Regions from separate parts of the Cedecea neteri genome, predicted to be linked through region 3. Evidence: predicted binding sites of a transcription regulator. Region 3 holds the regulator's gene; each other region holds the start of a gene.
The links. Region 3 encodes CRP, which controls carbon source genes, mostly activating them, when cyclic AMP is high. Its sites were predicted from a motif close to ATGTGANNNNNNTCACAT; they were not measured.
Positions count from the first base shown of each region.

Region 1 (7,789 bases), 470 kb from region 3:
GGCTCAACGACGTTGACCTCTTCCTGGTAGATGTCACAAAGCTCAGAAGTATCGTATTTCATAGGATTAAGGTTCATTTGCTGCAGGAGTTGTCAGTATATCGCGTTCTGTTAACTGTTGGCAAAATCATCAATTGTTAATTGATATTTGTCAGCCCTCAGGCGACGGTAGCGAGGACGACGCCCAGAGCAAACAGCAAATTCGTTAGCAACGCGGCTTTGACTGTACGCTCCAGCATCGGGCGCATCGCCACGGGATCTTGCTCCCGCATGACGTAGACAACCTGCTTGAGCAGCAGCGGCGCGGCCAGAACAAATAACCATCCCCACAGGCTCTTGAGCCAGATAAGGTTAAACAGGGCGAGACAGGCCAAAGCCCCGATGAGCAGGGCGGCATGATAGCGGCGTGCAACAATTGGCCCCAGGCGCACAGCAAGGGTATTTTTACCGTTCTCACGATCGCTATCGATATCACGCAGGTTATTGATATTCAGCACTGCAGTGGCGAGTAACCCACAGGCCGTGGCCGGCAGAATCACCAGCGCTGCCAGCGAGTTAGCCTGCAGATACCAGGTGCCCGCCACGCTGATCCAACCGAAGAACACCAGGACTGAGATATCTCCCAGCCCCATGTAGCCATAAGGACGGGTGCCGACGGTATAGGTAATGGCGGCGACGATAGACAGTAACCCAAGTAGCAAGAAGCCCATGAAGTCGGAGAAAGTATGGCAGGCAAGGGCGACCAGCGACAGACCCGACAGACAAATGAGGATGACGGTGATGACCAGTGCACGTTTCATCTGCGCCTGAGTAATCATCCCTTTTTGCATCCCGCGTAATGGCCCGAGACGGTCTTCTTTGTCGCTGCCTTTGACCGCGTCGCCATAGTCATTGGCGAGGTTAGACAGGATCTGCAAAAGCCCGGCGGTCAGCAGCGCCAGCAGCGCCACTGCCGGGTCAAAGACACCTTGCCAGTAAGTCAGGGCCGAACCGCAGACGATTGAAGCAAACGCCAGAGGCAGCGTGCGTGGGCGAAGGCTTTCCAGCCAGGCCTGGGTGACACTTGTAGATTGCGAATCGCTCATTATTTGGTTGCCAGTTTAGATAAAAAATGGAGGGCATAAGCCCTCCATTTCAAATGAAGAAAATGCGTTAGCCGGATTATAGGATAAAACGGCTCAGGTCTTCATCTGCAACCAGCTCATCCAGATGTTTACCGACGTATTCGGCATCGATCAGGATGGACTGACCATCTAACTCGCTGGCGTCATAGGAGATATCTTCCATCAGACGTTCAAGGACTGTGTGCAGACGACGCGCCCCGATGTTTTCGGTTGATTCGTTCACCTGCCACGCCGCCTGAGCAATACGACGAATACCATCTTCGGTAAAGTCGATGTTCACGCCTTCGGTTGCCATCAGCGCTTTGTACTGTACGGTCACGGAGGCGTTAGGTTCGGTCAGGATGCGCTCGAAATCGTCCACGGTCAGCGCCTGCAGCTCAACGCGAATAGGCAAGCGCCCCTGCAGCTCAGGAATAAGGTCTGACGGGCTGGCAACCTGGAATGCGCCGGACGCGATAAACAGAATGTGGTCAGTTTTTACCATGCCGTGCTTGGTGGAAACGGTGCAACCTTCTACCAGCGGCAGCAGGTCACGCTGTACGCCTTCGCGGGACACATCCGGGCCGGAACTGTTGCCGCCGCGCTTACAAATTTTGTCGATTTCGTCAATAAACACGATCCCGTGCTGCTCAACTGCGTCGATGGCGTCCTGCTTCAGCTCTTCCGGGTTCACCAGCTTCGCCGCTTCTTCTTCCACCAGCAGCTTCATCGCATCTTTGATTTTCAGCTTGCGTGGTTTTTGCTTCTGGCCGCCCAGGTTCTGGAACATGGACTGCAGCTGGCTGGTCATCTCTTCCATGCCAGGAGGAGCCATAATTTCAACGCCCATCGGCGCAGCGGCGAGATCGATTTCGATCTCTTTATCATCCAGTTGCCCTTCGCGCAGTTTCTTGCGGAACGACTGGCGAGCTGCGGAAGGTTCCTGCTGGGCTTCCGCCTGACCCCAGTTGTTCTTCGCCGGTGGGATCAGCACGTCGAGAATGCGCTCTTCGGCCATCTCTTCAGCGCGGTAGCGATTCTTCTCGATAGACTGCATGCGTACCATTTTGACTGCGGCATCGGTCAGATCGCGGATAATGGAATCCACTTCTTTGCCCACATAGCCGACTTCGGTGAATTTGGTCGCTTCAACTTTGATGAACGGCGCGTTGGCCAGTTTTGCCAGGCGGCGGGCAATTTCGGTTTTACCCACGCCGGTCGGGCCGATCATCAGAATGTTTTTAGGGGTAACTTCATGGCGCAGCTCTTCATCAAGCTGCATACGGCGCCAGCGGTTACGTAAGGCGATAGCGACGGAGCGCTTAGCGTTGTCCTGGCCGATAATGTGTTTATTCAGCTCGCTAACAATTTCGCGTGGGGTCATTTCAGACATGGGAGATCCTTACGCTTTAGACGGTAATTCTTCGATGGTATGGAAGTGGTTGGTATAGACGCAGATATCACCTGCAATATCCAACGCTTTCACAGCGATATCGCGCGCGCCCATTTCGGTATTTTCCAGAAGGGCACGGGCTGCAGCCTGGGCGTACGGGCCGCCGGAGCCAATGGCAATCAGATCGTTTTCAGGCTGGATGACGTCCCCGTTACCGGTGATGATCAGCGACGCGCTTTCGTCGGCCACGGCCAGCAGCGCCTCAAGCTTGCGCAGCATGCGGTCGGTACGCCAGTCTTTTGCCAGCTCAACGGCGGCTTTAACCAGGTGACCCTGATGCATTTCCAGCTTGCGCTCAAACAGTTCGAACAGCGTGAAGGCATCCGCAGTACCGCCGGCAAAACCTGCGATCACTTTATCGTTGTACAGGCGACGTACTTTTTTGACGTTACCTTTCATGACGGTATTACCCAGCGTGGCCTGGCCATCGCCGGCAATAACCACATGGCCGTTACGACGTACACTTACTATTGTTGTCACGATCGGACCCCTTTTGCATCAGCTAAACAGGAGCCCTGCGCGGTGCGCAGGGCCTAATGCCATTATAAATGGGGGGCAATTTTGGGGTTTCAACCCCCGGCGGCAAGACGAATACAGCTGGTATGGCCAGCCATCTTCAGCCGATTGATGGTACCGTCGGCATTGTCTTTACCTTTGATTGGCCCAATGACGACGCGGTTCCAGCCGTTATTGGTGGTAATGCGGGAGTCAAACCCTTCAAATGCCAGCTGAGCACGAACTGTTTCTGCCTGCTCGCTGCCTTTAAACGAACCACACTGCACCATCCAGCGTTTTTCGTCTTTTTTCTCCTGAGCAGCAGGAGCCTGCTTAGCTACTTCCGGCTCACGCGTAATTGGCGCAGGCTGAGCTTCACGCTGAACCGGTTTGGTTTGTTGTGGCGCTTTTTGCTGGCTGTGCGGCGGCGTCTGCAGCAGATCCTGATACGGCTGCTGGTTATTTGCCGTTGAGGTTTTCGGCTGTTGCTGCGGCACAGTTTTTGGCTGCTGGTATGGCTGTTCCGCTACACGCTGCTGAACCCGAGGCTGCTGCGTTTGCGTGTTCCACTGCTGCTGTTGCACGGGCTGAGTTTGCTGCACAATCTGTTTCTGGCGCTGCAGCGTTTGCTGGCGCTGGGCAGGCGTTTGCTCATTCCACGGGACTTCATTCAGCTGCGTTGGCTGCTGGCGCATATCCGCCTGCATTTGCTCGAGCAACTGGCGCTGTTCGTTGGTTAGCTGACTTTGATTCATGACTTCGCCGCCGGCGGTAGGTTCGGTAGGCGCACGGACGCCGGGCTGGCGGTTTTCCAGCTCTTTAATATAACGCCAGCGCTCTTCTGGTTTTGGCGGCAAGCCATTGCCGGTCACTTTGTGGCCAGGGAGCGCGTCAATCTCTTCTTTCTTATGGTGAGTAATAAAGTAAAGAGCGCCAACAAAGGCCACCACGACTGCGGCCGCAATGGCAACCATCGTTGGAGAGACGGAGGGCAGACTACGTTGCTTTTTGCGGGGTGTACTTTTTTTGCGCCGCGTCCCTGCCGATTGCCCGCGGCTTACATAATCTCGTTGTGCCACTATCGTTTCGCTGTCTTTATTCGTTTATCAGTCCGCCATGTTACTTAAGGGGCGGGGCTTTGACCAGTTTATGCAGTCTTAAAAACGGCTCAATTTCTGCTGCCGGGCGCGGCGGTACTGCCTCGCTCAATAAGATCGCAATCCAGCAGGCGTGAGCCGCTGTTAACGTTTTGGCCGTTCATGTTGTCCAGCAATAGCAGCATAGCTTCCTTACCAATATCGAAACGGGGTTGCGCTACGGTGGTGAGGGGCGGGTCACAGAACTGCGACAGGGCAATGTCGTCGAAGCCCATAATCGATAAATCTTCCGGCACTTTAAGCCCGCTGCGCTTCGCCTGAGACAGCGCCCCTAGCGCCATCACGTCGCTATGGCAGAAAATGGCGGTTGGCGGTTCGGGCAGGGCAATAAGCTGTGCCAGCGCTGCGGCGCCTGCTTCATAGGTGAAATCACCGCGTGCAATATAGTGAGGATCGACGACGATGCCGTTGCGGCGCAGCGCCTGAACGTATCCCTGTAAGCGATAATGGCAGAGCGGCATTTCTTCAGGCCCGGCAATACAGGCAATGCGCTGATGCCCGAGCTCTTGCAGATAGTAAACGGCGTTAAAGGCGGCGGTCAGATTGTCGATATGCACCGTGGGCAGTTCCAGCTCAGGGGCAAACTCATTGGCCATGACCATCGGCGGCAGATTGCGCTGCTCTTCTTTGCTGGCGTCAAACGGCAGGCGTGAGCCCAGCAGCAGCATGCCATCAATTTGTTTGGTGATGATCAGGTCGATGAAGGTTTTTTCCTGCTGATTTTGGTGGGCGCAATCGCCAATCAGCACGAGGTAGCCGTGTGAAGCTGCGGTGACTTCAATCCCGCGAATGATTTCGCTGAAAAACGGATCGCAGATATCCGGCACGATGACCAGAATAGTGCGTGATTCGCTGCGTTTGATGTTACGCCCCAGAGAATGAGGCAAATACCCCACTTCAATCGCCGCCTGTTCCACGCGATTACGGGTGCTTTGTGAAACTTTGTCCGGGTTCATTAAGGCGCGGGATACCGTTGCAGTAGACACTTTTGCCTGCACGGCGACATCTTTCATGGTGGCATTCACCACCGGTTTCTTCGGCTTCACTTCTTCTCCTCACATGCACGCCGCTATCGTCAACACTCCTGTGTGTCTGACAGTCATCACATTCTTAGCAGAAGTTGGCTGTAAGCGGTTACAAATTTTTCACAAGAAATGTGATGAGTATTAGATTTTTCGATCGGCTTCGCATAACCAGCCCGATTGTGCTACCCGTCGATAGGATCGACATCCAGCATCCATTTCACTTTCCGGGCTTCGGGGAGCGTGTTGATCAGCGTGAGTGAATGGCTGACCAGTTTTTGCAGGCGCCCGCGTGACGGGTGCTGCAGCAAAATTTGCCAGCGAAAACGCCCGCCGCGTTTTGGCTGCAGCGAAGGAACCGGCCCCATGATCCAGAGCTGCTCATCGCGCAGCGGGCTGGCTTCCAGCAAATTACGCAACTGCTGCAAAAATAGCGGCGCCTGGTGGTTGGTCTGATCTTCGGCCCGAATCAACACATGGCTGGTGTACGGCGGCAAAAATACCGTTTGGCGCTCGCTCAATGCCTGGCTGGAAAACGCGTCGTAGCCTTTGGTCAGCAGCGTTTGCAGCAAAGGGTGTTCCGGATGGTGCGTTTGCAGCAGGACTTCACCTTGCTTACCGGCTCGCCCCGCTCGGCCAGAAACCTGGACGTAGAGCTGGGCAAAGCGTTCGGCAGCACGGAAATCTGCGGAGAAAAGCGCGCCGTCTACGTCGAGTAAGGCGACCAGCGTGACATCAGGGAAGTGGTGCCCTTTAGCCAGCATTTGTGTGCCGATTAGAATTCGTGCGCCGCCCCGGTGCACTTCGGCCAGCTGTTGTTCCAGCGCGCCTTTGCGGCTGGTGGTATCGCGGTCGATACGGGAAATCGGTACGTTCGGGAATAGAGGCTCAAGGCTGTGTTCAAGCTGCTCGGTCCCCATCCCCACCGGAACCAGATGCGTGGAGCCGCACTGCGGGCACTGCTGCGGGATCGCGCGCTGGCTGTCGCAATGGTGGCAGCGCAGGTGGCGCTGGCCCTGGTGCAGCGTGTAGTAATGATCGCACCGTGCGCATTCCGCAATCCAGCCGCATTCGTGGCAGAGCAGGGCAGGGGCATATCCGCGGCGGTTGAGGAAAAGGATCACCTGGTTATCCGCGGCAAGATGCTCGCCGATCTTTTTTAGCAGCGCTGGGGCTAAACCTGCTTTGAGCTGCTGCCCTTTCAGGTCAACAACCTGCTGGTGAGCCGGGCGTGCGTTTCCTGCACGTTTAGTCAGGCGTAACTGGCGATATTTTCCCACCTGAACATTGTGCAGAGTTTCTAACGCTGGCGTTGCCGAGCCGAGAATGATCGGAATGTTTTCAGCATGCGCCCGGTAAACGGCTAAATCGCGAGCGTGGTAGCGCCAGCCTTCTTGCTGTTTGTAGGAGCTGTCATGCTCCTCATCGATGACGATGACGCCGAGACGGCAGAACGGCGTGAACAGAGAAGAACGGGTACCGATGACGATGGCTGCCTCACCGCTGCGTGCTTTTAGCCACACGCTGAGCCTTTCGCTGTCATTTAGCCCGGAATGCAAGACTTCAACCGGCGCGTTAAAACGTTCCCGGAAGCGGGCGATGGTTTGCGGCGTCAGGCCAATTTCGGGCACCAGCACTAAAGCCTGCTTGCCCTGCGCCAGCACATTTTCAAGCACGCTGAGGTAAACCTCAGTTTTGCCGGAGCCGGTGATGCCGGCGAGCAGCCAGGCGGAGAAATGGTCTGATTCGCTGTGGATAGCCCCCACGGCGGTGGCCTGTTCCGTATTCAGTCGCAGCCGTTCACCAGCCACGGCATAGCTTGACCGCCAGTCTTCTTCCGCAGGCGCTGCGCTTTTTAAATCACACAGGCCTTTTGCTCTCAGCGCCTGTAACCCAGGTTCACTGATTTCCAGCTCGCTGATTTGATGCCGCCAGACAATATTGTGCCGCAGCGCCGCCAGCGCCTGCTGCTGTTTAGGGGCGCGTTTGAGACTGTTCAGGTCAACGGCTTTGCCTTCTTCCGTAGCAAACCAGTACCAGAGTGGAGCGTGGTGCGCGGGTTTCCCCTGGCGAAGAAGAATAGGCAGAGCATGAAAGAGCACTTCGCCAATCGGGTGATGATAATACTCCGCAGCCCACAGCAGCACGCGCCAGAGTGAGGGCGTGAACAGCGAGCGACCATCGAGAATTTCGCCAACGGGTTTGAGTTTTTCCAGCGGCAGATCGCTCGACTGGCTGACCGACATGACGATACCGACAGCTTCGCGTTGCTTGCCAAACGGCACCTGCACGCGGCAGCCTGCGCTAACCTGCACGCCGTCTGGCAGCAGATAGTCGAAGGTACGGGCCAGCGGAACCGGCAGTGCAACGTGGGCTACGGGCATGAAAGCATCCAGGCTGAAAAAAATGACGTATTAGTGTACACTGTGCGCTTGCAAAATTGCGGATCAGTTTGCACCGGGTGAGCAATTTCTGTATGATTCGCCGCCTTTGATGCGCAGTTTTGGTATCAAAAAACCTAATTTATTAACATCGCGTGGTGTCTGGCGTTAGGGCTGGA
Region 1 covers NZ_CP009459.1:1,191,959-1,199,747, forward strand. Annotated here, with positions in the region: gene rraA (ribonuclease E activity regulator RraA) at 1-62, opposite strand, end outside; gene menA (1,4-dihydroxy-2-naphthoate polyprenyltransferase) at 158-1,084, opposite strand; gene hslU (HslU--HslV peptidase ATPase subunit) at 1,161-2,495, opposite strand; gene hslV (ATP-dependent protease subunit HslV) at 2,505-3,035, opposite strand; gene ftsN (cell division protein FtsN) at 3,125-4,129, opposite strand; gene cytR (DNA-binding transcriptional regulator CytR) at 4,219-5,253, opposite strand; gene priA (primosomal protein N') at 5,415-7,613, opposite strand.
Region 1: a site for CRP is predicted at 5,298-5,315, ahead of cytR (DNA-binding transcriptional regulator CytR). Genes of this name have one in related genera too.

Region 2 (7,789 bases), 380 kb from region 3:
ATCCTGGTGGGCGACCGGGCGTTCGATGACTTTTTCACGCCATGCGTCACCGTGCAGGCGGTAAGTGAGCAGTTGCTTCTCCACCAGGCGGCGGTAGAACTCAAATTCCAGCTCTGTAATGCCCAGGGTTGCCAGCTCAGGCGGCAGCAGGCGCAGGATATCGTCGCTGCGCTGCAGGCCATCAACCTGTTCGGGCACGGTGGCAGGTTCCCGAACCAGCATACGCCAGGGTTCCGTGGGGGAATCTTTCCGTGGGACTGATTTTGCCTCGCGGGAGCGGCCCAGCTGTTCGGCAAGCTGCATCAGCTCCGGCTGGCCGGTAAGAAACTCGCCGTATTGTACAATCAGCTGATAATCCCCGCGCTTGAGCGTACCGCCGCTCATGTCCCACAGCTTGCCCGCTGCTTTATCGTTTTCGGCAAGAGCCGGATCCAGTTGCCCACTAAGCGCCAGCCGTTCCTGAATCTCCGCCAGCAGCTTGTCGCGCTCGTCTTCTAACAGCTGTTGGTTAAGTGATGTGGCCTGTACTACCAGGCTCAAGCGCCAGCGCTGCAGAAACAGCGTATGCTGCGCCGGGGTGAAGTGCGGGTTATCGGCCACCAGCGTTTTGGCCTGTTCATAGAACGGCGAGCCGAGCTTATGCAGCAGTTGGATTATTTCCGGCAGCCGCATGATGAGCTGCCCGGTGGTAAGTAACTGGCTCTGCTGGTAGCAAAGAACTTCCTGCGCCAGCTCATCCGGGACGTGCCCGTCCTTCAGGCGGCCTTTGAGCTGGTCTCGCCAGCGAGGTAAGTCTTCACTAACTGCTTTTTTCAAACGCGGGAATTTTTCGAAAAACACCGCCAGCTGCGGGGCAGCCAGCAGGGTAATAATGATCTCTTCTATCAGTTCGCCTTCACCAATAGCCAGGATCATATCCAGCGTTTCAACGCTTATCATTGCCGGGCCTGTTTCAGCTGCGCCGCGACGTCCTGCAGGCTGGCTTCAATTTTTCCCAGCCAGTCGCTTTCAATAAACAGGCATTTTTGCTGATCGTTAAAACGCTCGTGCTGCTGGTGTAACGCGGCATCGAGATCGTCAAACTGCTTTTTGATCTCATCCGGTACGCCCTGCTGCTGGTGGCCCGGTAGTGCCAGCCGCGTGGCCTGAAGGCTGACATCGCGAATAGTCAGGTGCAGGCCGTTGTCCACTTCAAGGTTAAGCAGCTGTGCAAAGCCAATGCCGTTCAGCTTGCCGCGGATCTCGCCTCCTTTATTAAGCCACTGCGCCAGCGCCTCACGCGCCAGGGTGATATGAATCACTTCGATATCGTGCAGCTTCAGCGGCTTTTGCAGTAAAAGCGTCAGCGTTTCGCCGGTTATCTCATCCGGCAGTTGGTACTGCGGTTTGCGGCTGAACATGCCGGTCTGCTTGAGGACGGTAAAAGCATCCCGGTCACTACTTTGCTGCTGGAGTTGAAGGTGGCGCTGCACGATGGCGCTGAGTTTGCTCAGAATGGCCTGCTGCTGCCACGCGTGCCCGGTCATCAAAACTTCAATCTGCTGCTGCATTAAATTCATGGTCGCCGTGTCGTGCCACAGGCAGTCTTTGAGCAGGATAAGATCGATAGGCGCCACGGCATCGCGGCCGTTAAAGAAGGCGCTGGCCTGCAGCAGACGAATGGCTTTTTTCCAGCGGCGGTCGGAAACATAAGGCGCCCCCGGCGTGGCCTCAAGCAGCTGCCTCAGGGTGAAGATCAGTTCAAAAACGTCGTCCGGCAGCGCAACACCGCCAATTTGCTGCTGCCAGGTGAAATATTCTTCATCTGTAACCTGCAGGTTTTCGGTGACCGGATTAAAGTTTTCGTCGTGCTGGCTGATGAGCATTGAGCGGAAATTCGCTTTGTCCTGCACCTTGTCGAGCCAAAGGCGGATCAGCATGCGGTCATACAGTGCTTCCAGGCTGCTGTCCGCTTCGGGCAGCTCGTTGGAGGCGGCCACCAGCAGGCGCATAGGGATTTTTTCTTCGCTGGCGCCGTTGCGGAAGCGGCGTTCGTTAATGGCGGTCAGCAGGGTGTTGAGAATTGCCGGGCCGGCTTTCCAGATCTCATCCAGAAACACGATTTCGGCTTCCGGCAGGTAGCCGGCGGTCAGGCGCTCATAGCGGCCTTCATCTTTTAGCGCCTGAATAGAAAGCGGGCCAAAAACTTCTTCTGGCGTTGAGAAGCGAGTCATTAGATATTCAAAGGCGCGCGCTTCGCGAAAGGCAAATTTAAGGCGGCGAGCGATCAGGCTTTTTGCAATGCCTGGCGGGCCAAGTAAAAAGACGCTTTCGCCGCTCAGTGCCGCCAGCAAGCAGAGACGAACGGCGTGCTGACGTTCAAAAAGTCCCTTTTCCAGCGCCTGGCTGAGACGAGAAATTCTTTCAGCCAGCAAATGTGATTGAGCCATAATTAGCTTTGCATCCTTACGCGGTTAACCCTGTGGAGAAACGCGAGTATAGCGTTTATTTTTAGCCAGTTAATGTGCTGATTATGCCGCATGCAACGTTTGAGCTGAGATAAGTCAAATGCATTTAGGAGTACGATTTACACAATTATCGTGCATACTGTGCGCCGTTTTGTGGGCCAAGGGACTAAGCACACGTTTTCGGGATTCCAACAAAAGATTAGTCTATGAGCGCTGATAATAAACAATCGTTGCCGGCCGTTACGCTGGCTGCTATCGGGGTTGTGTACGGTGATATTGGTACCAGCCCGCTTTATACCCTTCGTGAATGTCTGTCCGGGCAGTTTGGGTTTGGCGTTGAACGCGACGCCGTGTTTGGCTTTTTGTCGTTAATTTTTTGGCTGTTGGTACTGGTCGTCTCCATCAAATATCTCACCTTCGTGATGCGGGCGGATAACGCCGGGGAAGGCGGGATCTTAACGCTGATGTCGCTTGCCGGGCGTAATACGACGGCGCGAATGACCTCTGTACTGGTGATCATGGGGTTGATTGGCGGCAGCTTCTTCTACGGCGAGGTGGTTATCACGCCGGCGATATCGGTGATGTCGGCCATAGAGGGCCTTGAGATAGCCGCGCCGCAGCTCGATCAGTACATTGTCCCCCTTTCTATTATTGTTCTGACGCTGCTGTTTATGATTCAAAAACACGGCACCGGCATCGTGGGCAAGCTGTTCGCGCCTGTTATGCTGCTGTGGTTCCTGACGCTAGCTGTACTGGGGGCGCGCAGTATTATCGGCAACCCGGAAGTTCTGCAGGCGCTTAACCCGGCCTGGGCGGTGAATTTCTTCGTGCAATATAAAGCCGTGTCGTTCGTTGCGCTCGGGGCGGTTGTGCTGGCTATCACCGGCGTTGAAGCGCTGTATGCCGATATGGGGCACTTTGGTAAGCTCCCTATTCGTATCGCATGGTTTATTGCGGTTCTGCCGTCATTAGTCCTTAACTATTTTGGTCAGGGCGCGCTGCTGTTAAAGAACCCGGAAGCGATTAAAAACCCGTTCTTCCTGCTGGCACCTGACTGGGCGCTGATCCCGCTCCTGGTTCTGGCGACGCTGGCAACGGTGATTGCCTCTCAGGCCGTGATTTCCGGCGTATTCTCGCTGACGCGTCAGGCGGTTCGCCTGGGTTATCTCTCGCCGATGCGCATCATCCATACTTCGGAAATGGAATCCGGGCAGATTTACATTCCAGCGATTAACTGGATTCTGTATATCGCCGTGGTGATCGTCATCGTTAGCTTCGAACATTCAAGTAACCTGGCGGCGGCATACGGGATCGCAGTAACCGGCACGATGGTGCTGACCTCGATTCTCTGCTGTACCGTCGCGCGCAAAAACTGGCACTGGAATAAAATTGCTGTGCTCCTGATGTGCGTGGGCTTCCTGTTTATCGACGTGCCGCTGTTCTCTGCTAACCTCGAGAAAATCGTCTCCGGCGGCTGGCTGCCGCTCACGCTGGGGCTTGTCATGTTTACCATCATGACGACGTGGAAGAGCGAGCGTTTCCGCCTGCTGCGCCGCATGCACGAGCACGGTAACTCTCTCGAAGCGATGATTGCGTCCCTTGAGAAGTCTCCGCCTGTTCGCGTGCCTGGCACAGCGGTTTATATGTCCCGCGCGTTGAACGTGATCCCGTTTGCTATGCTGCATAACCTCAAGCACAACAAAGTGTTACATGAACGAGTCGTTCTGCTGACGCTGCGCACCGAAGACGCCCCATACGTTCACAACGTTAAGCGCGTTTCTATTGAGCAGCTGTCGCCCACCTTCTGGCGCGTGGTGGCCAGCTACGGCTGGCGTGAAACGCCGAACGTGGAAGAGATTTTCCACCGCTGCGGTCTGGAAGGCCTGAGCTGCCGGATGATGGAAACCTCGTTCTTCATGTCGCATGAGTCGCTGATTATCGGTAAGCGTCCTTGGTACCTTCGCCTGCGCGGCAAGCTGTTCCTCGCCCTGCAGCGAAATGCGCTACGCGCGCCTGATCAGTTTGAGATCCCGCCGAACAGGGTTATCGAACTGGGCACCCAGGTCGAGATTTAAGTCAGCCAGTCTTTACTGGCCTGATGCCCTCACCCCGGCCCTCTCCCACAGGGAGAGGGAATAAACATTAAAAACGGCAACCATAGTTGCCGTTTTACTTTTGCTGTCGAAACGTTTCGATGTTGATCACACTTCTTTAACCTGGTGGTTGTTTAACCGTCACCTCTTTTCCTACACTCATTATCAGCGAAACGTTTCGCTAGTGGAGCAGGAAAATGAAGAAAGGTACCGTTCTTAACGCTGATATTTCGGCCGTTATCTCCCGCCTGGGGCACACCGATACGCTGGTGATTGCCGATGCCGGGCTGCCAATTCCGCGCCATACTCAGCGCATTGATTTGGCATTAACTCACGGCGTTCCGGGCTTTATGCAGGTCGTGGACGTGGTAACGCAGGAAATGCAGGTTGAGGCGGCAATCATTGCTTCTGAAATCAAACAACATAATCCCGCACTTCACGAAACGTTGCTCATCCATATTGAGCAACTGCAAAAACACCAGGGAAACACCATAACTATTCGTTACATCAGCCATGAGCAGTTCAAGCAGCACACCGCGGATGCACATGCGGTTATTCGCAGCGGGGAGTGCTCCCCGTATGCGAATATCATTCTCTGTGCCGGCGTAACCTTCTGAGGAGGTCAGCATGGAACCCTTACTGCAACTTAAAGGGATCGATAAATCGTTCCCAGGGGTGAAAGCCCTGTCTGGCGCGGCGTTGAACGTCTACCCGGGCCGCGCCATGGCGCTGGTGGGTGAGAACGGCGCCGGCAAATCCACGATGATGAAAGTTCTGACCGGGATCTATACCAAAGATGCCGGTTCGCTGCTGTGGCTGGGAAAGGAAACCGCCTTTAGCGGGCCAAAAGCCTCTCAGGAAGCTGGCATCGGGATTATCCACCAGGAACTCAACCTGATCCCGCAGCTCAGCATCGCGGAGAACATCTTCCTTGGCCGTGAGTTTGTCGGGCATTTTGGCAACATTGACTGGAAGAAGATGTACCGCGAAGCCGACAAGCTGCTGGCGAAGCTGAATTTACGCTACACCAGCGAACGTCTGGTGGGCGAGCTGTCGATTGGCGATCAGCAAATGGTTGAGATTGCCAAGGTGCTGAGCTTTGAGTCCAAAGTCATCATTATGGATGAACCGACCGATGCGCTGACCGACACGGAAACCGAGTCGCTGTTCCGCGTTATCCGTGAGCTGAAGGCTCAGGGCTGCGGCATCGTTTATATCTCCCACCGAATGAAAGAAATTTTTGAGGTGTGCGACGACGTTACCGTTCTGCGTGACGGGCAGTTTATTGCCGAGCGCGAAGTCTCCACGCTTACCGAAGATACGCTGATCGAAATGATGGTTGGCCGCAAGCTGGAAGACCAGTACCCACATCTGGACAAGCAGCCGGGCGACATTCGCCTGCGGGTTGATAACGTATCTGGCCCAGGTGTGAAGGAGGTTTCTTTCACGCTGCGCAAAGGCGAAATTCTTGGCGTTGCCGGGCTGATGGGCGCCGGGCGTACCGAACTGATGAAAGTGCTGTACGGCGCTCTGCCCAGAACCGGCGGCTATGTGGCACTCGATGGCCGCGAAGTGGTAACGCGTTCTCCGCAGGATGGCCTGGCTAACGGCATCGTTTATATCTCTGAAGACCGCAAGCGTGATGGCCTGGTATTAGGGATGTCGGTGAAGGAGAACATGTCGCTGACCGCGCTGCGCTATTTCAGCCGCGGGGCCGGCAGCCTGAAGCACAAAGATGAGCAGCAGGCGGTACAGGACTTTATTCGCCTGTTCAACGTCAAAACGCCGTCCATGGAACAGCCAATCGGCCTGCTTTCCGGCGGTAACCAACAGAAAGTCGCCATCGCGCGCGGCCTGATGACCCGCCCGAAAGTGTTGATCCTCGACGAGCCAACTCGTGGCGTGGACGTCGGGGCGAAAAAAGAAATTTATCAGTTAATTAACCAGTTTAAAGCCGAAGGGTTGAGCATCATCCTTGTGTCGTCCGAGATGCCGGAAGTGCTGGGCATGAGCGACCGCATTATGGTTATCCACGAAGGGCGACTGAGCGGTGAATTCTCCCGTGAAGATGCCACCCAGGAGGCGCTGATGGCCGCGGCCGTCGGTAAGCTTAATCGAGTGAATCAGGAGTTAGATAAATGAGTACCCAGACCGTGTCCACCCGTCGCTGGTTCACCAAAGCGTGGCTGATGGAGCAAAAATCGCTGATCGCTCTGCTGGTGCTGATTGCGATTGTCTCGGCCCTGAGCCCGAACTTCTTTACCGTGAATAACCTGTTCAACATCCTGCAGCAAACCTCGGTGAACGCCATTATGGCGGTGGGGATGACGCTGGTCATTCTGACCTCCGGGATCGACCTGTCCGTCGGTTCTCTTCTGGCATTGACCGGGGCGGTGGCGGCCTCAATTGTGGGCTTTGAGGTGAATGCGCTGGTGGCCGTTGCCGCTGCGCTGGCTCTTGGGGCTGCCATTGGTGCCGTAACCGGTGTGATTGTCGCGAAAGGGCGGGTTCAGGCCTTTATTGCCACGCTGGTGATGATGCTGCTGCTGCGCGGGGTGACGCTGGTTTACACCAACGGCAGCCCGATGAACACCGGCTTCTCGGACAATGCGGACCTGTTTGGCTGGTTCGGTATTGGCCGCCCGCTGGGGATCCCAACGCCGGTCTGGATCATGGCGATTGTCTTCCTGGCCGCGTGGTACATGCTGCACCATACTCGCCTGGGACGTTACATCTATGCGCTCGGCGGTAACGAAGCGGCGACTCGTCTGTCAGGCATTAGCGTCAACAAAGTGAAAATCATCGTCTACTCTCTGTGTGGTCTGCTGGCGTCACTGGCCGGGATCATCGAAGTAGCGCGTCTTTCCTCTGCGCAGCCAACGGCGGGCGCGGGATATGAACTGGATGCTATCGCGGCGGTTGTGCTGGGCGGCACCAGCCTGGCAGGCGGCAAAGGCCGGATTGTCGGCACGCTGATCGGGGCATTGATCCTCGGCTTCCTGAACAACGGTCTGAATTTATTAGGTGTTTCTTCTTATTACCAGATGATCGTCAAAGCGGTGGTAATTTTGCTGGCGGTGCTGGTGGACAATAAAAAGCAGTAAAACCATAACCCTACAGGACATCTGACTATGAACATGAAAAAACTGGCTACCCTGGTTTCCGCTGTCGCCCTGAGCGCCACCGTAAGCGCAAACGCCATGGCAAAAGACACCATCGCGCTGGTGGTTTCTACCCTGAATAACCCGT
Region 2 covers NZ_CP009459.1:1,093,632-1,101,420, forward strand. Annotated here, with positions in the region: gene viaA (ATPase RavA stimulator ViaA) at 1-939, opposite strand, end outside; gene ravA (ATPase RavA) at 936-2,429, opposite strand; gene kup (low affinity potassium transporter Kup) at 2,654-4,522, shown strand; gene rbsD (D-ribose pyranase) at 4,738-5,157, shown strand; gene rbsA (ribose ABC transporter ATP-binding protein RbsA) at 5,168-6,682, shown strand; gene rbsC (ribose ABC transporter permease) at 6,679-7,644, shown strand; gene rbsB (ribose ABC transporter substrate-binding protein RbsB) at 7,672-7,789, shown strand, end outside.
Region 2: a site for CRP is predicted at 4,637-4,654, ahead of rbsD (D-ribose pyranase). Genes of this name have one in related genera too.

Region 3 (7,789 bases):
TTAGTCGTGTTTCACGGACTGGAAGGCAGCCTCCACAGCCCCTACGCCCACGGCATGATAGAAGCGGCGAAAAAACGCGGTTGGCTGGGCGTGGTGATGCATTTTCGCGGCTGCAGCGGCGTGCCAAACCGCAAAGAACGCATTTACCACTCCGGGGAAACGGAAGACGGCACCTACTTCCTCGAATGGTTGAATCAGCGCTACGGTGAAGTCCCAACAGCCGCCGTTGGCTTCTCGCTGGGCGGGAACATGCTCGCCTGCCTGATGGCAAAACAGGGCGCGGCCTGCACGCTGAAAGCCGGCGTGATTGTCTCCGCCCCGCTGATGCTGGAGCAGTGTTGCTACCACATGGAGCAGGGCTTCTCGCGCGTCTATCAGCATTACCTGCTGAATCTGCTGAAGAAAAATGCCGCCCGTAAGCTGAAGAGCTACCCTGGCTCGCTGCCTATCGACCTCCGCAAGCTGAAAAGCCTGCGCCGCATTCGCGAGTTCGATGATTTAATTACCTCGAAGATCCATGGCTTTGCCGACGCGCTGGACTACTATCGCCAGTGCAGCGCCATGCCGCTGTTGCCGGAAATTGCCGCTCCGACGCTGATTATCCATGCCAAAGACGACCCTTTTATGGATCACCACGTCATCCCGGATCGCGAAACGCTGCCGCCCAATATCCATTACCAGCTCACGACTTACGGCGGCCACGTTGGCTTTGTCGGCGGGACTCTGCTGCGCCCACAGATGTGGCTTGAGCAGCGTATTCCCGACTGGCTAACCCGCTTCCTGGACCACTAAAATGATCATTCCCTGGCAAGATCTCGCCCCTGAAACGCTCGACAATTTGATTGAATCTTTTGTATTACGGGAAGGCACCGATTATGGTGAGCAGGAGCGCTCGTTGACGCAAAAAGTCGCCGACGTGAAGCGCCAGTTACAAAGCGGCGAGGCCGTGCTGGTTTGGTCTGAACTCCATGAAACGGTGAACATTATGCCGCGCGGGCAGTTTCGCGGCTGACCGCTAACTGGCAGGGTGATCTATACTGGCTGAAAAGTATAACAAGCAGTTACAGACCTCTTTTCCGATCCCTCACGGAGTTTTCACCCTATGTCAGCCAAACACCCGGTTATTGCGGTCACAGGTTCCAGCGGCGCCGGCACCACCACCACCAGCCTCGCTTTCCGCAAGATTTTCCAGCAGCTCAACCTGCGCGCCGCCGAAGTTGAAGGCGACAGTTTCCACCGTTATACCCGCCCGGAAATGGACATGGCTATCCGCAAAGCACGCGATGCTGGCCGCCATATTAGCTACTTTGGGCCGGACGCCAACGACTTCGGGTTACTGGAACGAACCTTTATCGAATACGGCCAGACCGGAAAAGGGCAATCGCGTAAATACCTGCATACCTATGATGAAGCCGTACCGTGGAACCAGGTGCCGGGCACTTTTACCCCGTGGCAACCGCTCCCCGAACCCACCGACGTCCTGTTTTACGAAGGTCTGCACGGCGGCGTGGTCACCCCTCAGCATAACGTCGCCGACTGCGTCGATTTACTGGTAGGCGTGGTGCCCATCGTTAACCTGGAATGGATTCAGAAACTGGTGCGCGATACCAGCGAACGCGGCCATTCACGGGAAGCGGTGATGGATTCCGTGGTGCGTTCCATGGACGATTACATCAACTTCATTACGCCGCAGTTTTCACGTACCCATATCAACTTCCAGCGCGTTCCAACGGTGGATACCTCTAACCCATTTGCCGCGCGAGCTATTCCGTCGCTGGACGAAAGCTTCGTGGTCATTCACTTCCGTGGGCTGGATGACATCGACTTCCCTTATCTGCTGGCGATGTTGCAGGGGTCATTTATCTCCCACATCAATACATTGGTGGTGCCGGGCGGAAAAATGGGGCTGGCGATGGAGCTGATCATGGCCCCGCTGGTGCAGCGGCTGGCGGAAGGCAGGAAAATTGCCTGATGGCGTAAGGGCGGTCTCGATACCGCCCTTTTCACTTTATGCTTCAATAATTTCGTAGCTGTGGCTAATCTCTGCGGCTTTCTCGAGCATCAACGTCACCGAGCAATATTTCTCTGCAGTCAGCTCAACGGCGCGGGCAACGGCACTCTCTTTCAGCTCTTTCCCGGTTACAACAAAATGCAAATGGATGCGGGTAAACAGACGTGGCGCTTCTTCACGACGTTCAGAAGTCAGTTTCACCTCACAATCCGTCACGTCATGGCGGCCTTTTTGCAGAATCGACACCACGTCAATTGAGCTACAACCGCCCGCGGCCATCAGCAGCATTTCCATCGGGCTTGGCGCTTTATCCCCGGAGTTACCGTCCATCAAAATTTGGTGGCCAGAAGCGGATTCTCCGAGGAAGGTCATGCCCTCTACCCATTTAACACGTGCCTGCATTTTACCTACTCCCGTAATAAAATTTTCTTTCAGATTACGCGTCTACGTGAAAACTGGCAACGTAAGGCGATCCAAGTCATGCTGAAACGAGACAATACAAGACACTTACCAAAAGCTATGCTAAAACAATCCGGATGCTGCTGCGATACAGAGACGTTTATGCCGTAAGCAGAGGAAACGACTAATTACAGGCAGCAGGGCGAACCTGCACGCCAGCTCCCAGGGCTTGGGAAAATTTCACGATTGCAACGCCAGACAAGAGGTCCCATGTCTTGTCTTTGGTAGCCAGTTTATAACAGAGGATAACCGCGCATGGTGCTTGGCAAACCACAAACAGACCCGACTCTCGAATGGTTCTTGTCTCATTGCCACATTCATAAGTATCCGTCGAAGAGCACGCTGATTCACCAGGGTGAAAAGGCGGAGACGCTGTACTACATCGTCAAAGGCTCCGTAGCTGTTCTGATTAAAGATGAAGAAGGCAAGGAGATGATCCTTTCTTATCTGAATCAGGGTGATTTCATTGGTGAATTAGGTTTATTCGAAGAAGGCCAGGAACGCAGTGCCTGGGTTCGTGCCAAGACCGCCTGTGAAGTAGCTGAAATTTCCTATAAAAAATTCCGTCAGCTAATTCAGGTCAACCCGGACATCCTGATGCGTCTTTCTTCCCAGATGGCACGCCGCCTGCAGGTGACTTCTGAGAAAGTCGGCAACCTCGCGTTCCTCGACGTGACTGGCCGTATCGCTCAGACGCTGCTTAACCTGGCTAAACAGCCGGATGCCATGACCCACCCGGACGGGATGCAAATCAAGATCACCCGCCAGGAAATCGGTCAGATCGTGGGCTGCTCCCGCGAAACCGTTGGCCGTATTCTGAAAATGCTGGAAGATCAGAATCTCATTTCTGCCCACGGTAAAACGATCGTCGTTTACGGCACCCGTTAATTAGCCCTTATAAAGGCGTGTCGCTTCGGTAACACGCCTTTTTTGTCTCTACAATTCAGGCTATGTGGAAGAGATTAATTTACCACCCGGAAGTTAACTACGCGCTTAGGCAAACGCTTGTGCTGTGTCTTCCCGTGGCTATCGGCCTGTTGCTTGGCAGCCTGCAAAACGGCCTGCTCTTCTCGTTAGTTCCCGCCTGCTGCAACATTGCCGGGCTGGACACGCCACACAAACGCTTTTTCAAACGTTTGATTATTGGCGGCAGCCTGTTCGCCCTCAGCAGCCTTATCCTGCAGCTTCTGCTGCTTTACACCCACATCCCTCTGCCTGCGATATTGATCGTCATGGCTCTGCTGCTCGGCGTGACGGCGGAAATCAGTTCACTTCACGCTCGCCTGCTGCCCGCATCGCTGATCGCCGCTATTTTTACGCTCAGCATGGCCGGAAATATGCCGATCTGGAAACCAATGGTGCTCTATATCTTCGGCACCATCTGGTACGGCGCCTTCAACTGGTTCTGGTTCCGGCTATGGCGTGAACAGCCGCTCAGGGAGTCGCTCAGCCTGCTTTACCGCCAGCTGGCAGATTACTGCGAAGCAAAATACAGCCTGCTAACCCAGCATACCGACCCGGAAAAAGCGCTGCCCCCATTGCTGGCCCGCCAGCAAAAAGCCGTCGACCTGATCACCACCTGCTACCAGCAGCTGCATATGCTGTCGGCCAACCAGCAAAACGGCTACAAGCGCCTGTTACGCGCTTTCCAGGTTGCGCTGGATCTGCAGGAACACATTTCGGTAAGCCTGCACCAGCCTGAAGAGGTGCAAAAACTGGTCGAGCAAAGCCATGCGGAAGCTGTGATCCGCTGGAATGCCCAAACCATCGCCGCGCGTCTGCGCGTGCTGGCAGACGATATTCTTTATCACCGCTATCCAACGCGCTTTACCATGGACAAGCAGATCGACGCGCTGGAAAAAATCGCCCGACAGAACCCGGATAATCCGGTAGGGCAATTTTGCCATTACCACTTCAGCCGCATTGCCCGGGTACTGAAAACTCAGCGGCCGCTGTACGTAAGAGATTTAATGGAAGACCGTGAGCGCCGTCTGCCGTTTTTCCCGGCCCTGAAAAGCTATCTCTCGTTCAAATCCTCTGCTTTGCGCAGCTCCGCGCGTTTAGGCGTGATGCTGACCATTGCCAGCCTGCTGGGCTCCTTCTTACACCTGCCAAAGCCTTACTGGATCCTGATGACGGTGATGTTCGTGACGCAAAACGGCTACGGTGCAACACGGGTGCGCATCGTTCACAGGGCGGCAGGCACCATGGCAGGGTTGTGTATCGCCGGTATCACCCTGCACTTCCACGTCCCGGACAGCTACACCCTGCTGGCGATGTTAATGATTACGCTGGTTAGCTACCTGTTCATCCGCAAAAGCTACGGCTGGGCCACCATTGGTTTTACCGTCACCGCGGTATATACCCTGCAGCTCATCACTCTCAGCGCCGAAAGTTACATCATTCCCCGGCTCATAGACACCCTACTCGGCTGCCTGATTGCCTTTGGCGGCATGATCTGGCTGTGGCCGCAGTGGCAAACCGGCCTGCTGCGTCAGAACGCCCACGACGCACTGGAGGCGGATCAGGATGCTATTAGGCTGATACTAAGCAACGATCCGGAGCCCACGCCGCTGGCCTGGCAACGTATGCGAGTCAATCAGGCGCACAACGCGCTTTTCAACTCGCTCAATCAGGCGATGCAGGAGCCAGGCTTTAACTCCCACTACCTGGCCGACATGAAATTGTGGGTAACCCACAGCCAGTTCATCGTCGAGCATATCAACGCCATGACCACCCTGGCGCGCGAACACAACATGCTGACGCCAGACCTGGCGCAGAAGTACCTGCAGTCTTGTGAAATTGGATTACAGCGCTGCCAGCAAAGGCTAGAGTATGACGGGCCTGGCGGGTCAAACGACGCGAATATTCTGGAACCGGACACGCTGCCCACGGGGCCGTTAAGCACCATGGAGCAGCATTTACAGCGGATTATTGGCCACCTGAACACCATGCATACCATCTCCTCGGTAGCCTGGCGCCAGCGGCCTCATCATGGGATCTGGCTGAGCCGCCGTCTGCGGCGCTCGAGTTAGTTTTAAGCCGCCACCACGTGGGCAACCGCTCTGGCGAAGCGCTGCATCCCTTCCAGGATATCCGCATCCTCGACAATAAGCGAAGGTGCGAAACGCATGACGTCCGGCCCGGCGTTCAACACCATCACACCTTCAGCTGCGGCAGCGTAAAGAAACTCGCGGGCGCGTCCTTTGTACTTCTCGTTAAGCTCTGCACCAATCAACAGCCCCATGCCGCGAATGTCGCTGAACAGATCGAACTGTGCGTTTATCTTTTGCAGTTGCTCAACGAAAAGCTGACGTTTGGCCGCTACGCCCTTAAGGACTTCCGGCGTGTTGATGATATCGAAAGCAGCCCCGGCCACCGCACACGCCAGCGGGTTACCGCCGTAGGTAGAGCCGTGACTGCCTACATGGAACGCGGAGGCAATTTCATTGGTGGTCAGCATTGCGCTCACCGGGAAACCACCACCGAGCGCTTTGGCGCTGGTCAAAATATCAGGCGTGACGCCGTAGTTGATATAAGCGAAAAGCTCGCCCGTGCGGCCCATGCCGGACTGCACTTCATCGAAGACCAGCAGCGCCTGGTGCTCATCACACAAATCGCGCAGCCCCTGCAGGAATTCCGGCGTCGCGGCGGTCACCCCGCCCTCGCCCTGAATCGGCTCCACCACCACCGCGCAGGTATGATCGTCCATTACCGCTTTCACCGCCGCGAGGTCGTTATACGGCACATGAATAATATCGGCAGGTTTCGGGCCGAAGCCGTCGGAGTATTTAGCCTGCCCACCCACGGAAACGGTGAACAGCGAACGTCCGTGAAACGCATTGTAGAAGGCGATGATTTTGCTTTTGTACGGGCTATGGCGAGTCGAAGCATAATAGCGGGCCAGCTTAAAGGCCGTTTCGTTGGCTTCCGTACCGGAGTTCATGAAGACGACGCGCTCGGCAAAAGTGGCATCAATCAGCTTACGGGCAAGCTTCAGGGCAGGCTCATTGGTAAAGACGTTGCTGGTGTGCCACAGGGTTTCGCCCTGGGTTTTCAGCGCTTCCACCAGCGCGGGGTGGCAATGCCCCAGCGCGGTGACGGCGATCCCCCCGGCAAAGTCCACGTACTCCTTCCCGGCGGTGTCCCACACGCGACTGCCTTTGCCTTTCACTGGAATAAATTCTGCTGGTGCATAAATCGGCAGAATCACTTCATCGAAAGTTGCCCGCGTAACCGCTGATTGTTCAGTTGCCATTTATTCCCCACCCGTTTTTATGCGTTAGATATTAATGAAAATATAATCACGAAATATGCATAAAAAACCAAACACAGGCAAGTGACAATTCATCTCTGGAGGAAATTCGCCAGCAGCGCATGCCCCTGCTCGCTGAGAATACTTTCCGGGTGGAACTGCACGCCCTCAAGATCCAACGAACGGTGACGGATGCCCATAATTTCTTGCTTATCCGTCCACGCCGTAACCTCGAAGCAGTCAGGCAGGGTATCGGGATCGATGAGCAACGAATGATAGCGCGTCACGGTCAGCGGATTATTCAACCCACGGAATACGCCGCCGCCGTTATGGCTGATGGCGGAGGTTTTGCCATGCATCACCTGTTCGGCCCGTACGATAGTCGCCCCAAAGGCCTGCGCAATGGCCTGATGTCCGAGGCAAACGCCAAGAATCGGTAACTGCCCGGCAAAGTGATTAATGACGGCAAGGGAAATACCCGCCTCGGTCGGGGTACAAGGACCCGGAGAGATCACCAGCTTGTCCGGGGTCAGGTGCTCAATATCGTCCAGCCCAATTTCATCGTTACGCTTAACCAACACCTCCTCACCCAGTTCGCAAAAATACTGGTAGAGGTTCCAGGTGAAGGAATCATAGTTGTCGATAAGCAGTAACATGGCAGCTCCAGGGCAAAAAAAGAACGCGCTATTCTAGTCGCTTTCCAACGCCTGGCTCACCACTTATTGACATTATCTGCTTCAGGAAAGGAACAGCGCGGGCGATTGAGGCCCGCGCAGAAATACTTAAGGCAGGACCTTCGCGGAAAGGATCACGATAGGTTTAGTCGGCACATTCTGGTACGGGCCAACGTCATGGCTTGGCGCCTGGGAAATTTTATCGGCCACGTCCAGGCCTTTAACGACTTTACCGAATACGGCATAGCCAAAGTCGCGCTGGCCATGATCCAGGAAGGCATTATCGGCTACGTTGATAAAGAACTGGCTGGTTGCGCTGTCTTTGTCTGCGGTACGCGCCATAGAAATGGTGCCGCGGGTGTTACGCAGGCCATTGTCCGCTTCGTTCTT
Region 3 covers NZ_CP009459.1:717,888-725,676, forward strand. Annotated here, with positions in the region: gene LH86_RS03505 (hydrolase) at 1-792, shown strand, start outside; gene LH86_RS03510 (YheU family protein) at 794-1,012, shown strand; gene LH86_RS03515 (phosphoribulokinase) at 1,103-1,972, shown strand; gene LH86_RS03520 (OsmC family protein) at 2,009-2,413, opposite strand; gene crp (cAMP-activated global transcriptional regulator CRP) at 2,726-3,358, shown strand; gene LH86_RS03530 (YccS/YhfK family putative transporter) at 3,421-5,505, shown strand; gene argD (bifunctional acetylornithine/succinyldiaminopimelate transaminase) at 5,508-6,728, opposite strand; gene pabA (aminodeoxychorismate synthase component 2) at 6,818-7,381, opposite strand; gene ppiA (peptidylprolyl isomerase A) at 7,508-7,789, opposite strand, start outside.

Region 4 (7,789 bases), 1.9 Mb from region 3:
CCGTGCAGCTGTTTCACCTCACGGTTGACCAGTTTTCGCTCAGCGGGGAGCCGCGACAGATCGCCGGCGGCCAGAATATGTAAATGTTCGATAAGGCTGCGCAGCGGGCGAATCACCCAGCGAGCCACGCCCAGCCAGACCGCAATAGCCACGACCAGCAATATACCCAGCGCGATAATAAACAGCGTTTGCGCCTGGCTCAGGCTGGCCAGCAACGTGTGGCTGGCCACAGCCGTTTGCTTCTCGCCTTCGGTTTGATAGCGCGCGTACTGCTCGTTGAAATCAGACTGGAAAGCCTGAATCGGCACTTCAAAGAACGCATCGATGGAGGCCTTCTTTTGCATCCCTTCCAGCTGTTCTTTTAGTCCGCCGAAGAACAGCTGATAGCTGTTGGCCAGGCTCTCGCTGCCCGCCGGATGAAGCTGTTGCCAGGCGGCAAAACTCTGCTGCGAAACTTTCAGGGCGGCGTCGGCCTCATCCACCAGGCTGTTCCAACTGCCGACCGACCCGGTCTCTTTGTCCTGCATGAAGTAAACGCCCGCCCGGTTCAGCAGGTCACTGGTCATCAGCAGCGAGGTTCTCGCCTTCTCCATGACCACCTGTTGCTGATGAAGCTGGTTATTTTCGAGGACGCTCTGGCGGGTTTCATGCAGGATGTTGGACAGGGACACGGTGGAGAGAATTTGTAGCACGGAAAAGAGTGCGATAACGCCAACCACCCCGCTCAGCAGCCCGAACTCGCGAGGGCGGCGGGCAACCAGCCTGAAGGGATTTAAACGGCGAAAAATTTGACTTATGCTCATGATTTTCTTCAGTAACACAACGATGCCGCGAGTGTACTGAGCGAAAATGACAGAATTATTTCATTCTCATGACAAACAAGGCCACCTTCACGGCGGCCTTACTTTTTACTGATTTCGCGGGCATAAACCAGCACAACGTCTGCTCTTACCGGGGATAACAAGCATTATTCCTCCCCGGCAAACCGACGTCAGGGGGGCTAAACTAGCGCCGGTCTTTCCACACGGTCTGGATGTTACAGAACTCATGCAGCCCGAAGTGCGAAAGTTCGCGGCCAAACCCGCTCTTTTTCACCCCGCCAAACGCCACGCGCGGATCGCTGGCGCTATACCCGTTGATAAACACCCCGCCGCATTCAAGGCGTGCCGCCATCTCCAGCGCCAGCGGCTCATTGGCGGTATATACCGTCGCGGAGAGGCCATAATCGCTGTCGTTTGCCAGTTCAAGGGCATGCTCGCTGTCGCGGGCGACGGTAATTGCGGCCACCGGGCCGAATAATTCCTGACGGAACGCGGTCATCTCTGGCGTGACATTAGTGAGCACGGTCGGCGCATAGTAGTTGCCCTCTCCAGGTAATTTATCCCCGCCGATCAGAAGTTTTGCGCCCTGCTTAAGTGACGTTGTCACTTGTTCGTGCAGCTCATCACGCAGATCGTAGCGCGCCATCGGCCCAATGCGATTAGCCTCTTCCTGCGGCGTACCAACCTCATAGTTTTTCAACTCGGCAATAAAGCGGTCGGTAAAGGCTTCGGCAATCCCGGCTTCAACGATAAAGCGTTTCGCGGCGGCACAAACCTGCCCGGTGTTCTGGAAGCGCCCGGCCACCGCGGCCTTCACGGCTTCGTCGAGATCGGCATCATTCAGTACGATAAACGGATCGGAGCCGCCCAGCTCCAGCACGCATTTTTTCAGCGCGGCACCTGCCTGGGCACCAATCGCAGCACCTGCTCGGCCGCTGCCGGTCACGGTAACGGCGGCCACGCGCGGGTCGTTAATCGCCTGGCTGACCCCTTCCGGCGTCACGTTAAGCAGTTCGAACAGTGAAGGCACAAAGCCTGCGTCAACAAACATCTGCCGAATGAGTTCGGCGCAGCCCATCACGTTTGGTGCGTGTTTCAGAATATAGCTGTTCCCGGCCAGCAAAATCGGCACCGCCCCGCGCAGTACCTGCCACAGCGGGAAGTTCCACGGCATTACTGCCAGGATCGGCCCCAGAGGACGGTATTCAATGACCGCCTTATTGTTTTCAACCTGGGTCGCTTCTGCCCCCAGCATCGCCGGTCCGTGCCCGGCATACCAGTCGCACAGGTTAGCGGACTTCGCCACCTCAGCGCGGGCCTGCAAAATAGGCTTGCCCATTTCGGCGGTGATCATTTGTGCCATCGCTTCGCCATGTTTACGCACCGCCACGCCCAAATCACGCAGCTTCTGCCCACGCTCGTTGATCGGGGTAACGCGCCAGGCGTTAAAAGCCTGCTGGTTACGGGCCAGCGCGGCATCAATCTGCGCAGCGTTCTCGAAAGGATAAACCGCAATACGCTCACCGGTAGCGGGATTGCGTGAAATGGCGTGGGTTTGTCCGGTTACTGATTGCATGGTGGTGCCTCGACAGGTGAATGAGATGTTAACAGTAGCCTTGAGGCGCGAAGTTTAAAAATGAATAATACTAAGCAAACCCTTCACGATTTGAGAAAGCTATGGATCTCACTCAGCTGGAAATGTTTAATGCCGTCGCGGAAACCGGCAGCATCAGCGCCGCCGCACAGCAGGTACACCGCGTCCCGTCGAATCTCACGACCCGCATCAAGCAGCTGGAAGCCGATTTAGGCGTGGCGCTGTTCATCCGCGAAAACCAGCGCCTGAAGCTCTCCCCGTCCGGCCACAGCTTCCTGGCCTACAGCAAGCGCATCCTGGCGCTGGTGGATGAAGCGCGCATGGTGGTGTCCGGCGATGAACCTCAGGGTCCGCTGGCGCTGGGCTCGTTAGAAAGTACGGCGGCGGTACGCATTCCTGGCGTGCTGGCAAACTTTAACCAGCGTTACCCGAAAATCCATCTTTCTCTCACCACCGGACCTTCCGGCGACCAGATTGACGGCGTACTCGAAGGCCGCCTCGCCGCCGCCTTTGTTGATGGCCCGGTGCTGCATCCTTCCCTCGAAGGCGTGGCAGTCTATCGCGAAGAAATGACTATAGTCGCGCCAGCGGATCACGCCCCAATCCACAGCGGCGCCGACGTTAACGGCGAAAGTATTTACGCCTTCCGGGCAAACTGCTCCTACCGTCGTCACTTTGAGGGCTGGTTCCACGACAGTCAGGCCATGCCGGGCAAGATCCACGAAATGGAGTCTTACCACGGAATGCTGGCCTGCGTGGTTGCTGGCGCAGGGCTGGCGCTGATGCCAAGAAGTATGCTGGAGAGTATGCCTGGCAGCCATCAGGTGAGCACCTGGCCGCTGCCGGACGATAAGCGCTATCTGGACACCTGGCTGCTGTGGCGCAGAGACGCCAAAACCCGCCAGCTGGACGCTTTTATCTCGCTGCTGGAACTGCCTTCGCAGGTGCCTTAACTAAGCCTTGAGATCGCCATACTTATAAGCGGCGGTGACCCCGCCGTCGATCAGGATATCGCTCCCGCTGATATAGGTGCCGTTGGGGCCAAAGAGAAACTCCGCCAGCGCGCCAATTTCGTCCGGTGTGCCGCCTCTGCCTGCTGGCGACTTCGCCAGCATATTCCAGTAGAACTCCCCGCGTTCGGCGCTGTTCAGTTCGTCATAGGCCAAAGGGGTATACACGATCCCGGCGCTGATGCAGTTGATTCGCGCGCCTCGCCGCCCCCATTTTACCGCCTCGGCCATCACCCGCAGCGCATTGCCTCGTTTTGACAGCTGATACGCATACAGGCTGTCATCAATAGCTTTGACTCGCGGTAGTTCCAGCAGTTGTTCCGGCGGTAACGTGGCTAGCTCGTCGGCCTCGGTCTGCGTCAGCGCGTCCACATCCAGCCGGTGGCTGGACTGCGAGCCAATCACCACCCCGGAACCTCCCGCGCCGATAACCTGCCCGAACGCCTCAAACACCACCGCCGTACCGTAGAGATCGACGCGGAGAATATCCTGAGCGGCAGCCTGGGAAGGTGAAAGCCCGGCGGTGTGGATCACGCCCTTCACTTCTCCGTGGCCACAGGCCAGGTCCACCAGCTTTTGAATCGATTCCCGCGAGCGAACATCAACCGCGGTGGTGCTGACCCGGAAACCCGCCTGCTGCAATGTTTTCTGCGCGATCGCGCTATTTTCCGGCGTAATATCGGCCAGCAGAATATGTTTGCCGGTGCCGACGCGGCGGGCAATCGCCTGAGCAATCGACCCGCTGCCGATAACAACAATAACGTCCTGGGAAGAAGGCATGTTTTTCTCCTGAATTGTGGAATGCAATAAGGCTAGCACGGCCGGACTCATCAATAATCGACTCCGACGTGCTAGCCTTTATGAACTGCATTCATTAATCCCGGTGAATTTTGCCCGGCAGTTAGCGCAGCAGCACTTTCCCCACCAGATAGGTCACGGCCTTGCCGCCAATCAATACCCGTTCACCCTTATACTGGCAGCGCAGGTCACCGCCGCGATAAGAGACCTGCCGCGCCAGCAGATGCGTTTTATTCAGCTTATCCGCCCAGTAAGGGATCAGCATGCTGTGAGCGGAGCCTGTGACGGGATCTTCCGGCACCGATTCCCCCGGGCAAAAGAAGCGGCTGACAAAGTCATACTCACCTTCGCCCGGCGCGGTGATACAGACCATTTTTTCCAGCGGGATCATGGCGTTGATATCGGGCTGAATCGCCTCAACCTGGGCCTGACTTTCCAGTACCACCATATAATCACGCCCGACGCGCACCTCTTTGCACTCGCTGATGCCCAGCGTCGCCAGCAACTCGGGCAGCGGCGTAATCTCCTGCGTTTCCCAGGCCGGGAAATCCAGCGTCAGCCACTCGCCGTTACGCGTCACGGTCAGCGGGCCAACAAAACGCGTGCTGAAATGGATCGTCGCCTCGGGGTAATCCAGATGCTCGAAAATAACGTGCGAAGCCGCCAGCGTGGCGTGCCCGCAAAGGTTGATCTCCCCCTGGGTCGTGAACCAGCGCAGCTCGAAGCCCTCATCCGTGTTCACAAAAAAAGCCGTTTCCGACTGATTATGCTGCTGTGACATTTTCAGCAGCGTTTCGTCCGGCAGCCATTCGCTAAGCGGGCAAACCGCTGCCGCGTTGCCGCCAAACGTCGTGTCTGCAAAGGCGTCTACCATATAAAAGTCAATTGCTTGCATTGGCGTTACTCCTGCTTTTCATTGTTATTTTCTTCATCTCTACCATGACATAGTCGCCCAGGCTGCGCTGCTTTTTTTCTACCGAACCCAGCCGTAAGCCTCAAATGAGACGTAAATCACAAAATGGGTTGTATCGTCGATCTGATGGTTTTATGATCGCGCCATTCCTACCCCTTATTTACCTGCACAATCCCTTATGACAATTGCTACCGTTTCGCGCAAAACGGCGTGGCTGCGGGTCGTCACTCTCGCCGTCGCCGCCTTTATTTTTAACACCACCGAATTTGTGCCCGTCGGCCTGCTGTCCGACATCGCGCAAAGCTTTGGCATGGAAACCGCGCAGGTCGGGATCATGCTGACTATCTACGCCTGGGTGGTAGCCCTGATGTCGCTGCCCTTTATGCTGATGACCAGCCAGGTTGAGCGCCGTCGCCTGCTGATTAGTATCTTCCTGCTGTTTATTGCCAGCCACGTGCTGTCGTTCCTCGCCTGGAATTTCACCGTGCTGGTTATCAGTCGCATCGGGATTGCTTTCGCCCACGCTATTTTCTGGTCGATTACCGCTTCCCTGGCCATTCGCATGGCGCCGGCGGGCAAAAAAGCTCAGGCGTTAAGCCTGCTCGCCACCGGCACGGCGCTGGCGATGGTGCTGGGTTTACCTATCGGGCGTATCGTCGGGCAGTATTTCGGCTGGCGTACCACCTTCTTCGTTATTGGCGTCGTGGCAGCCATCACGCTGTTCTGCCTGATAAAACTTCTGCCCAAACTGCCAAGCGAACATTCTGGCTCGTTGTCCAGCGTGCCCAAACTGTTCCGCCGCCCGGCGCTGGTCAATATCTATGCCTTGATCGCGGTGGTGGTTACCGCGCATTACACCGCCTACAGCTACATTGAACCTTTCGTCCAGCAGATAGCCGGGCTTAGCGCTAACTTTGCCACCCTGCTTTTACTGCTGTTTGGCGGCGCGGGCATCATCGGCAGCGTGCTGTTTGGCAAATGGGGGAATAAATACGCTTCGGGGCTGGTGTCCGGCGCGATTGCGCTGATGGCCGCTTGCCTAGTCCTCCTGCTGCCCGCCGCGCAAAGCGAACTCACCCTTGCCGGACTCAGCCTGTTCTGGGGCATTTCAATCATGATCGTAGCCCTGGGAATGCAGGTTAAAGTCCTGGCCCTGGCGCCGGATGCCACCGACGTGGCGATGTCGCTGTTCTCCGGGATCTTTAATATCGGCATTGGCGCGGGCGCGCTGGTGGGGAACCAGGTCAGCCTGCATATTTCCATGTCAGATATCGGCTTTATCGGTGCGATTCCGGCGCTTATCGCGCTGGTCTGGTCCATTGTGGTGTTCCGCCGCTGGCCGGTGGCTCTGGAAGAACAGCCCCAGGCCACGCATTAACAAAAATGCCCTCATCACGAGGGCATTTTTCTTTCCGGCACGCTCAAATCAGGCGGGATAAGTTTTAATAATTTCCAGCACGCCGTTAATAATAAACTGCACGCCCATACACACCAGCAGGAAGCCCATCAGGCGGGAAATCGCTTCAATACCACTTTTGCCCACCATACGCATAATCGCGCCAGAACTGCGCAGGCTGGCCCAAAGAATCACGCCCACTGCCAGGAAAATCAGCGGCGGCGCAACGGTTATGACCCAGCTCGGGAAGTCGGAGCCCGCCCGCACGGTAGACGCGGAGCTGATGATCATCGCGATGGTGCCCGGCCCTGCCGTGCTCGGCATCGCCAGCGGCACAAAAGCGATATTGGCTTCCGGCTCTTCGCTTAACTCTTCCGACTTGCTTCTCGCCTCGGGGGATTCATGCGCTTTCTGCTGCGGGAACAGCATACGGAAGCCGATAAAGGCGACGATCAAGCCCCCGGCGATACGCAGCCCGGGAATCGAAATCCCGAAGGTGTTCATCACCACCTGCCCGGCGTAATACGCCACCATCATGATGGCAAACACATTCACCGAAGCCATGAGTGCCGTGCGGTCACGCTGCCGGCTGTTCATGTCCCCGGAAAGCCCAAGGAACAGCGCCACGGTGGTGAGCGGGTTCGCCAGCGGCAGCAGTACCACAAGGCCAAGGCCGATGGCCCTGAGTAAATCCATCATATTTTTATCCTTTTTTTGTCCTTTATTGAGCAGCTATAGCGCAGGTTAGACTATAGCAGCCCGCAGTTTACTGACCGCTGTTGAAGCGTTTTAGCTATTCGTGGCATCGGCTGAATCATCACGTTGACTTATACTTGCCTCGGCAATAGTATCTGCCGTGACTAATCTACTTGCCTGGGCAAACATAGTGAAAAGCACCTGTGATCTGTTTAACGAAATGATCCCCCTCGGGCGATTGATCCACATGGTGAATCAGCATAAAGATCGCCTGTTAAACGATTCACTCTCCCCGCTGGATATCACCGCGACCCAGTTTAAGGTGCTGTGCTCCATTCACTATGAAGTGTGTATTACCCCAGTCGAGCTGAAAAAAGTGCTTTCCGTTGACCTCGGTGCGTTAACCCGAATGCTGGACCGCCTGCTGTGCAAAGGCTGGGTCGAGCGTTTGCCGAACCCCAACGATAAGCGCGGCGTTCTCATCAGGCTGACGCCAGAAGGCGTGGCGCTGTGTGAAGAATGCCGAAACCTGGTGGGGCTTAGCCTCCATAAAGAACTCAC
Region 4 covers NZ_CP009459.1:3,464,547-3,472,335, forward strand. Annotated here, with positions in the region: gene LH86_RS16245 (methyl-accepting chemotaxis protein) at 1-803, opposite strand, end outside; gene LH86_RS16250 (aldehyde dehydrogenase family protein) at 1,006-2,397, opposite strand; gene ptrR (putrescine utilization regulator PtrR) at 2,499-3,368, shown strand; gene LH86_RS16260 (SDR family oxidoreductase) at 3,369-4,205, opposite strand; gene LH86_RS16265 (PhzF family phenazine biosynthesis protein) at 4,327-5,118, opposite strand; gene LH86_RS16270 (sugar transporter) at 5,315-6,514, shown strand; gene LH86_RS16275 (MarC family NAAT transporter) at 6,563-7,231, opposite strand; gene marR (multiple antibiotic resistance transcriptional regulator MarR) at 7,419-7,789, shown strand, end outside.
Region 4: a site for CRP is predicted at 5,223-5,240, ahead of LH86_RS16270 (sugar transporter). Genes of this name have one in related genera too.